DNA from 3 places in the Lelliottia nimipressuralis genome. Region 3 is predicted to be linked to each of the others. Evidence: predicted binding sites of a transcription regulator. Region 3 holds the regulator's gene; each other region holds the start of a gene.
What was found. The regulator Fur, encoded in region 3, represses iron uptake genes when iron is present. The targets are predictions, from matches to a motif close to ATAATAATGAGAACNACTATCAA.
Positions count from the first base shown of each region.

Region 1: a site for Fur is predicted at 1,913-1,935, ahead of sodA (superoxide dismutase [Mn]). Genes of this name have one in related genera too.
Region 2: a site for Fur is predicted at 2,063-2,085, ahead of fepD (Fe(3+)-siderophore ABC transporter permease). Genes of this name have one in related genera too.

Region 1 is NZ_CP167172.1:4,606,675-4,609,955, reverse strand. Features, by position in the region: gene rhaR (HTH-type transcriptional activator RhaR) at 1-684, shown strand, start outside; gene rhaT (L-rhamnose/proton symporter RhaT) at 685-1,719, opposite strand; gene sodA (superoxide dismutase [Mn]) at 2,009-2,629, shown strand; gene yiiM (6-hydroxyaminopurine reductase) at 2,704-3,281, shown strand, end outside.
Region 2 is NZ_CP167172.1:1,231,168-1,234,448, forward strand. Features, by position in the region: gene fepC (iron-enterobactin ABC transporter ATP-binding protein) at 1-57, opposite strand, end outside; gene fepG (iron-enterobactin ABC transporter permease) at 54-1,046, opposite strand; gene fepD (Fe(3+)-siderophore ABC transporter permease) at 1,043-2,047, opposite strand; gene entS (enterobactin transporter EntS) at 2,159-3,281, shown strand, end outside.
Region 3 is NZ_CP167172.1:1,334,822-1,338,102, reverse strand. Features, by position in the region: gene ybfE (LexA regulated protein) at 74-361, shown strand; gene fldA (flavodoxin FldA) at 519-1,049, shown strand; gene fur (ferric iron uptake transcriptional regulator) at 1,344-1,790, shown strand; gene chiQ (ChiQ/YbfN family lipoprotein) at 1,897-2,226, opposite strand; gene chiP (chitoporin ChiP) at 2,273-3,281, opposite strand, start outside.

The sequences.
Region 1 (3,281 bases), 1.4 Mb from region 3:
CGCCCCTACCGCATCACCCGCGGCGATCTGTTTTATATCCGCGCGGAAGATAAACACTCCTACGCCTCGGTCAACGACCTGGTTTTGCAGAACGTGATTTACTGCCCGGACAGGCTAAAGCTCAACGTCGACTGGGCGGGGTATATTCCCGGGTTTAATGAGGCGCACACCGCGCCGCACTGGCGATTGAGCAGCAACGGCATGACCCAGGTACGACACGTCATCACCCAGCTTGAACAGGAGAGCCTGAAGGCCGAGCCGGGCGCGAACGAGATGGCCGAACTGCTGTTTGCCCAGCTGGTGATGACCCTCAAACGCTATCGCTACGCAACGGATAACCCTTCTGCCACGGCGCAGGAAGCGCTGCTTGATAAGCTGATTACCACGCTTGCGGGCAGCCTGAATCGCAGCTTTGTGCTGGAGAAATTTTGCGAGCAGGAGCAGTGCAGCGAGCGCACCTTGCGCCAGCAGTTCCGCACCCAGACGGGGATGACGGTGAACCACTATCTGCGCCAGCTGCGTATCTGCCACGCGCAGTATCTACTGCAACATACGGAACTGATGGTGAGTGAAGTCTCGACGCGCTGTGGCTTTGAGGACAGTAACTACTTTTCCGTGGTGTTTAACCGCGAGGTGGGGATGACGCCGGTTCAGTGGCGTCATCACAGTCGAAAAGCGGCGTGATCAGTTCGCCATGCCAAGGCCAACAATGTTGGCGGCAATAATAATCACCACGCAGCCCAGGCTCAGCACGCTCACCGGACGCCGTCCGGCGTTGTTCCACTCCTTCAGCACCAGCCCCACTATCCCGCCGCACAGTACGTAGAAGCTCATGTGCAGCATCCAGCTCATGTAGTCATACTGCGGTGGAATGCTGGCGTGGCCCCAGGCGTAGAAGAAGAACTGCAGATACCACATCAGGCCGCCAAGCGCCGACAGCAGCACGTTGGTGATGATCAGGTGTTTTGCCAGTGAGAAGTCGGCTTTTACCGACAGGTTCTTCACTTTTGCCAGACGAATAAAGCAGAAGCCGAGGTTCACCAGCGCACCGCCGCCCATAATCACCACGTAGCTCGGCAGGGCGACATAGAGCGGGTCCACGCCCAGCGCTGCTGCGGCTTCGTGCATCGGTTTGGCGGCGTTCATGGCGAAAGACATCCCGGCGGAGAAAATGCCGCACATCACCGCCAGAATCAGCCCTTTCTTCAGGTTGAACTCTTCAGCGCGGATGCCCATTTTGCGCTCTTTCAGCTGGCCTGCGCGGGTGACTATCCCCACGCCGATCACCGCTACCAGCACGCCGAGCAGCGTCATCTGGCCGCCTTTGGTGTTGATCAGCACGTCGAAATTACCGTTCAGGATTGGCGTCATCAGCGTGCCGACAATCAGGGTGATACCAATGGCGATCCCGATGCCCATCGACATCCCGAGATAGCGCATGGTCAGACCGTAGTTGATATTGCCGATGCCCCACATCGCGCCGAAGAGAAAGACCGGCAGCAGCGTGGAGGCGCTAAAGGAGGAGAAGTACCCCCAGAAATCGGGCAACAGCATGGCGCTGATGGTCCATGGCAGGATCAGCCAGGAAACCGTACCGCCCACGGACCACATGGTTTCCCATGACCAATGTTTGACCTTTTTAAACGGGGCATAGAAACAGGCTGCACTGGCTGCGCCTATCAAATGCCAGAAAATACCCATCGTAATCGCATGATTCATTTTTACGTCCTCATCGTTTTTATAGGCCGGTGGCTTCCCTCCGACCCGATGAGTGTAAAAATTAAGCGGCGAGCGAACCTTCAGAAGGTTGCCGCACTTTTCTTGTCCATGGCAATCAGCGCGTTAACCACGTGAGCAGACTCACAAATTCGGCATTGGCACAAAAATGGATAACCTTATAAAAAGTACGGCATTGATAATCATTTTCAATATCATTTAATTAACTATAATGAACCAACTGCTTACGCGGCATTAACAGCTGTGCCGCCCGACAATAATGGAGAGGATTATGAGTTATACACTGCCATCCCTGCCGTATGCCTATGACGCACTGGAACCGCATTTTGACAAGCAGACGATGGAAATCCATCACACTAAACACCACCAGACTTACGTGAACAACGCGAATGCGGCGCTGGAAAGCCTGCCAGAATTCGCCAACCTGTCTGCTGAAGAGCTGATCACCAAACTGGATCAACTGCCAGCAGACAAGAAAACCGTTCTGCGTAACAACGCTGGCGGTCACGCAAACCACAGCCTGTTCTGGAAAGGCCTGAAAACCGGCACCACCCTGCAGGGCGATCTGAAAGCCGCTATCGAGCGCGATTTCGGTTCCGTGGACAACTTCAAAGCTGAGTTTGAAAAAGCAGCAGCGACCCGTTTCGGTTCTGGCTGGGCATGGCTGGTACTGAAAGGTGACAAACTGGCTGTGGTTTCTACCGCGAACCAGGACTCCCCGCTGATGGGTGAAGCGATTTCTGGCGCGTCTGGTTTCCCAATCGTGGGCCTGGATGTGTGGGAACACGCTTACTACCTGAAATTCCAGAACCGTCGCCCGGACTACATCAAAGCGTTCTGGGACGTGGTGAACTGGGACGAAGCAGCGGCACGTTTCGCAGCTAAAAAATAAGGTTGCACGATAGCCTGTGAGAAGCGAGTCTGATGACTCGCTTTTTTTGTATCTGCAGAAAGGAGCCATGATACATGCAACATCCGGTGAATGTGTTTACAGGCAAGATCAGGGAGTACGACGGCAGCCGTCCGAGCGCGATTGCCAAAGTGCAGGTCGACGGTGAACTGACGCTGACCGAACTCGGGCTGGCGGGGGATGAGCAGGCCGAGAAAAAAATCCACGGCGGGCCGGAGCGCGCGCTGTGCCACTATCCGCGCGAACATTATCTGCACTGGGCGCGGGAGTTTCCTGAACAGGCGGATCTGTTCGTTGCCCCTGCATTTGGCGAGAATCTGTCGACGGACGGGCTGACCGAAAAGAACGTCTTTATTGGCGATATTTTCCGTTGGGGCGAAGCGCTGATTCAGGTCACACAGCCGCGCTCGCCGTGTTTTAAGCTCAACTATCATTTTGGTATCAGCGATATGTCCGCGCAGCTGCAAACGGCAGGCAAAACCGGCTGGCTGTATCGGGTGATTCAGGGCGGGCAGGTATCGGCGGATGCGCCGCTGGAACTCGCTTCACGACTCAGCGAGGTGTCGGTTTATGATGCCTGTGCGATCGCCTGGCATATGCCCTTTGATGACGAGCAGTATCGGTGTTTGTTGTC
Region 2 (3,281 bases), 100 kb from region 3:
TTTACCGTAGCCGAGGGTCAGTTTTTCGCCGCGCAAGCGGGAGGTGATGGCATTCATTTCTTGCGGGACTCCTGGACTAACAAGACGATGAGGTAAATCCCGCCAAGACTGACGGTCACCACCCCCACCGGAAGTTGATAAGGCATAAACAGCTGCTGGGCGCAAAGATCGGCGGCCAGTAAAAGTAATGCGCCGCACAGGGCTGCCTGGGTTAGGCCCCAGCGCGCGGTGCCGCTGATGCGTCGCGCAATGTGCGGAGCGACCAGAGCAATAAACGAAATCGGGCCCGCGATGGCAGTGGAGGCAGCGGTTAACACCACGGCGACCAGCATCAGGGTCAGGCGCGAACGCTCCACGCTGACGCCCAGCGCACAGGCGCTGTCATCGCCCATCTCCAGCAACCGCATTCGGCGCACCAGCAGCCAGGCACAGATAAACATCAGGGCGATAATCGGCGTGGTGGGCAGGGTTTTGGCCCACGTCAGGCCGTTGAGCGAACCTGCGTTCCACAGCCCCGCAGAGAGGGACGTTTCCAGCGAGGCGTGCAGCAACAGCCAGGTGTTGAAGGCCATCAGCATGGCGCGAATGCCGATGCCGATAATGATCAGGCGGAAGGTTTCGATGCCGTTGCGCCAGGCGAGCGCCCAGACCAGCAGCGAGGTGAGAATACCGCCCGCCATCGCCGCAAACGCAATGGCCGTCAGATGCTGGCCAAACAGCACCATCGCCACCAGCACGCCGCTCCATGCCCCGGTGTTGAAGCCCATCACGTCCGGGCTGCCGAGAGGGTTACGCAGCAGAGACTGGAAAATCGCGCCGCTCACACCCAGCGCGGCGCCGACCACAATCGCCATCATCACGCGCGGCAGACGCCACTCCGTCACAACCATGGTGATATTGCGCGGTGCGCTGCCGGTGAGGGCGTTAAACACCTGGCTGAAATCGAGGGGCACCGCGCCGCTGCGCAGACTCCAGACGGCAATCAGCAGGCTGGCGGCCACCAGCAGCAGGCAGGAGAAAACTAAACGTCGGGACGGGGCCATCACAGGGCACCTCCGCGCTGGCGTCGAACCAGGAAAATCAGCACCGGCGCGCCAATAAAGGCGCTGACCACCGAGACGCGCAGTTCGCCCGGTACCAGCACGCGGCCCAGAATATCGGCAAACAGCAGCAGCGTCGGCGTAGCGAGCAGCGTGACCGGCAGCAACCAGCGGTGATCGGCCCCGACAATCCAGCGCGCCATGTGCGGCATCATCAGGCCAATAAAGGCAATCGGGCCGACGACTGCCGTTGCGCTGCCGCACAGCACGGTGATCGCCAGTAAACCGAGCAGCTGCGTACGCGCCACGCGACTGCCGAGCGCGGTAGCGGTGTCGGTTCCGAGACTCAGGCTGTTCAGCGCCCGGCTGGAGAAGAGCGCGATGGTGGCGGCGATCAGCACCGGCAACGTCACCACTTTCAGGGTTTGTAATGTGCGAATATCCAGCGAACCGGCCTGCCAGAAGCGCAGCTGATCCCAGACGTCCGGGTTGAGCAGGGCGATGCCGCTGGACAGACCTTCGAGTACCGCGCCGAGCGCCACGCCCGCCAGCGTCAGACGGACCGGGCTAAGCTGGCCGCCGCCCTGGCTGCCGGTAAAGGCCACCAGCAAGGACGCGGCGAGGGCGCCGCAGAAGGCCATCAGCAGTTGTTCGCCGGGGGAGGAAAAACCAAACAGCGCCGCGCCGAGGACGATAGCAAAACTGGCACCGGCGTTAACGCCAAGAATGCCGGGGTCGGCGAGGGGATTGCGGGTCAGGGTTTGCATCAGCGCACCGGCGAGGCCAAGCGCCGCACCGGCCAGCAGCCCGGCAAGGGTGCGCGGCAGACGGGCGTCCAGCACAATAATGCAGTCTGCGCGTTGGCAGGTACCGGACAGGGCATCGACGATCGTGGATGCGGGCAGCGGTTTCGCGCCAACCAGCAGGCTGAGTGCAACAGCAAGAATGAGTAACAACAATAAAACGGGCACGGCAGCGGCGCGCACCGTCAAAGAGGAAGACGACATAGCAACATCCATGATTTGATAATGATAGTAATTATCGTTATCTATCTTATTTGGCTATGTTAGCATGTGCGGCCATGGAATTGGTAGAAAGTTAGACCACAAGGCCTTGTCATGAATCAAAAATCCTGGCTGCTCAACCTCAGCCTGCTGAAAACGCATCCGGCGTTTCGCGCCGTGTTTATCGCCCGTTTTATCTCCATTTTATCCCTTGGCCTGCTTGGTGTTGCCGTACCGGTGCAGATCCAGGCCATGACTCACTCCAGCTGGCTGGTCGGGCTTTCCGTCACATTGACGGGCAGCGCAATGTTTATCGGCCTGATGGTCGGCGGCGTGCTGGCGGACCGCTACGAGCGTAAAAAACTGATCCTGCTGGCGCGCGGTACCTGCGGCGTGGGCTTCGTCGGGCTGTGCCTGAACGCCTTGCTGCCGGAGCCGTCGCTTATCGCCATTTACGCGTTAGGGCTGTGGGATGGATTCTTTGCCTCGCTGGGCGTGACGGCACTGCTGGCGGCGACGCCAGCGCTGGTTGGGCGTGAAAATCTGATGCAGGCCGGGGCGATCACGATGCTCACCGTGCGCTTGGGTTCGGTGATTTCGCCGATGGTCGGCGGCCTGCTGCTGGCGACCGGGAATGTTGCCTGGAACTACGGCCTGGCGGCGGCGGGGACCTTTATTACCACGCTCACCTTGCTGCGCCTGCCGGTGTTACCCCCTCCGCCGCAGCCGCGTGAGCATCCGTTAAAATCACTGATGGCGGCGATCCGTTTTCTGTTCAGCAATCCGCTGATTGGCGGGATCGCGCTCCTCGGTGGGCTGCTGACGATGGCGAGCGCGGTGCGCGTGCTTTATCCGGCGCTGGCGATAGAATGGCAGATGAGCGCCTCGCAGATTGGCCTGCTGTACGCGGCAATCCCGCTCGGTGCGGCGTTTGGCGCCCTGACCAGCGGCAATCTGGCGCACAGCGCGCGGCCTGGACTGATCATGTTGTCGGCGACGCTGGCCTCGTTTATCGCCATCGCTTTCTTTAGCCTGATGCCATTCTGGGCGCTGGGTGTGGTGTGTCTGGCGCTGTTTGGCTGGCTGAGTGCGGTGAGCTCTTTGCTGCAATATACCTTGATTCAGACCCAGACGCCGGAAGGCATGCTCGGGCGGATCAACGGCCTGTGGACCGCGCAGAACGTGACGGGTGATGCAATTGGCGCGGCGATTTTAGGCGGGCTGGGGGTGATTATGA
Region 3 (3,281 bases):
CCGTGATGTATGATGTCGCGCTCATCGCCCCGGCAATAGCAGGGCCGCTCGTTTTCCCCGAAGTTTCTGAATCATGGCCAAAGAACAAACGGACCGCACGACACTAGATCTGTTCGCGACTGAACGTCGACCGGGACGACCAAAAACCAATCCGCTTTCGCGTGATGAACAGTTGCGCATCAATAAGCGCAATCAGCTGAAACGCGACAAAAGTCGTGGGCTTAAACGCGTCGAGCTGAAACTCAACGCGGAGGCCGCCGACGCCTTAAGTGAACTGGCCGATGCCCGCGAGATCAGCCGCAGCGAGCTGATTGAAGAGATGCTGATGGCACAGCTTCAGGCATGGCGCAGCACCAGGTGATCGTCTGAAAATCCCCTCAATTGTCCCTTTCATGTAGCACAGAGTGCAGTCCCGCGTGATAGCTGTTTCCGCAGACTTCCCTGTTCTGCTATGATTGCCCTTATCCGTGGACAATTTGCGCCACCATACCATTAAGTTTCAAGAGGTTATTTCACTCATGGCAATCATCGGCATTTTCTTCGGCAGCGATACCGGTAATACCGAAAACATCGCAAAAAACATTCAAAAACAGCTTGGTAAAGACGTTGCCGACGTACATGACATTGCTAAGAGCAGCAAAGAGGATCTCGAAGGTTACGATATTCTGCTGCTTGGCATTCCAACCTGGTACTACGGCGAAGCACAGTGTGACTGGGATGATTTCTTCCCGACGCTGGAAGAAGTGGATTTCAACGGTAAACTCGTTGCCCTCTTCGGCTGCGGCGACCAGGAAGACTACGCGGAATACTTCTGTGATGCATTGGGCACCATCCGCGACATCATTGAACCGCGCGGCGCGGCAATCGTCGGTCACTGGCCAACGGCGGGTTATCATTTCGAAGCTTCTAAAGGCCTGGCGGATGACGACCACTTTGTTGGCCTGGCTATCGACGAAGACCGTCAGCCAGAACTGACCGCTGAGCGCGTCGACAAGTGGGTAAAACAGATCCGCGAAGAGCTGCACCTCGACGACATCCTGAACGCGTAATGCAGTGATGAGGTGCAACTGACTACGTTGCACCTCATTGATAGATAATACCGATTAAAATAATTGCTACAAATTTTTAACTTTCGTGTTCATACCTGTACAATGTCCCCGGGTTAAAGTGGATGCCATCCAACAAGTTTGTTGGTGATACCACGTTTTTATAAGCATACTTTGCTTGAGACTTGCAGTTTTCATTTAGGCATGGCAGTTCTATAATGAGACGCATTATCCCAACTGCATTTTCTGTCACTTCTTCTAAGGAAGTGAATCGTTTAGCAACAGGACAGATTCCGCATGACTGACAACAATACCGCATTAAAGAAGGCTGGCCTGAAAGTTACGCTTCCTCGTTTAAAAATCCTGGAAGTTCTGCAAGGGCCGGACAACCATCACGTCAGTGCGGAAGACTTATACAAACGTCTGATCGACATGGGCGAAGAGATTGGACTGGCGACCGTATACCGCGTTCTGAACCAGTTCGATGACGCCGGGATTGTCACCCGCCATAATTTCGAAGGCGGTAAATCCGTTTTTGAACTGACGCAACAGCATCATCACGATCACCTGATCTGCCTCGACTGTGGCAAGGTGATTGAATTCAGCGATGACTCCATCGAAGCACGTCAACGTGAAATCGCCACCCGACATGGCATCCGTCTGACCAACCATAGCCTGTACCTGTATGGTCATTGTGCTGAAGGCGATTGCCGCGAAAACGAGCATGCACACGATACCAAATAATCGTGTTACAAACTCTGAGCCAACCTGACGGTTGGCTTTTTTTTTGCCTGCAATAAATGCAAAAACGCCCGGCAAGCTTTCGCGGCCGGGCGCTGAATACAACGAATTACTGTGCGTTGTTACTGCGGATCTCTTTCCAGATCTGATCGCAACGTTTTGCCACTTCCTGATCGTTACCGGTTTTACGCGCCTGAATGCAGGCCTGGTAATCCATCACGCGGATGTTTTCCTGCGTCGCGAACTGCTCATGGGCTTTCTCTTTCTTCAGCACCGTCAGTACGCTCTGACAGGCTTCGATTTTTTCCGGCGAGCCTTCAGCGGTGTTAATGCAGGTGCTGTAAGCCTCTTTCAGGCGAGAGTCTTCTTTCTGCGCCTGAGGTTGCGCGCAGGCGGTCAGCCCTGCGGCCAGCACAGCAACGAATGCGATTTTCTTCAACATGTCGGTCTCCATTCCGGCGGGAGTGATCCCGCCAGATCGTTCATCAGAAGATGGTGAAAGGTGCGATAACCATGAATTTCACGTCACGCTCATCCTGGAAGATGTTGCCGTAACCGCCCGAGTAGCTCGGAATATCGGAGTGGTTGTCGTATTGCGTGAAGTGCAGTTTGAACATGGTGCCTTTGGCGCGACCATCCTGCAGGGTATACATTGCATCCAGGCTGTATGAAGACTCTTTCAGACGATAGTTTGGATCGTAGTAGGCATCTGGCGTCGCCATGTCAGCTGGCTTCGCGTCCCATGCGTAGGCGTAAGATGCGCCCACCGCCCAGCCCGGCAGATTCCAGTTTTTAAGGTCATACATCGCGCCGAAGAAGAGCGCTTTTTCGCCGTCGGCGTTGAAGTCAGAACGGTTATCCCACCAGATATCCAGACGACCGTTAGACGAGGCGTACGTTGGCGTCATACGCTGCAGGAAGTAGCCCTGCTGCCCTTCCGCTTTAACGTAAGTTCCTTCGAGTCGCAAATCTACCTGACCAATTTTGTAGCCGAAGGTCAGAGCCTGCAGCCATGCGGTGCCGTCATACAGATCGTTTACGCCGCCATCGCTGACTTTGTCGCGCGTACCGTAGAACTGATAGCTGGTGGTCAGCGGGCCGCCAACGATATCGAATTTGTAGCTGGCTTTGGCGAAGTACTGATCGACGTAACCTTCTGCCTGACCGAATGCCGCTTCCAGTACCAGATCATTTTTGAAGTCATATTTCGCGCCGAGTGAGTGCAGATATTCCACCCGCGTCTTTTTATCGTTCTGGTAGAACTTGTCCATCTCGATGTGCCACGGCGCTTTGTACTCGTTGGTCCACATGTACGAGAAGCTCAACGCACCAGCGTCGCCATAATCAAAGTTCGCCCCGGCTTCTGCGCCCTGGTAAGTACCCGGCATAAAGCTCCAGTGCGGAGCTAACAGAGTCTGGCCGGTTGGCTGAATATAACCGCCGCGCGCCCATACCGGACCGTATTTAAATTTGGCCGCCGCTTTATACAGGCTG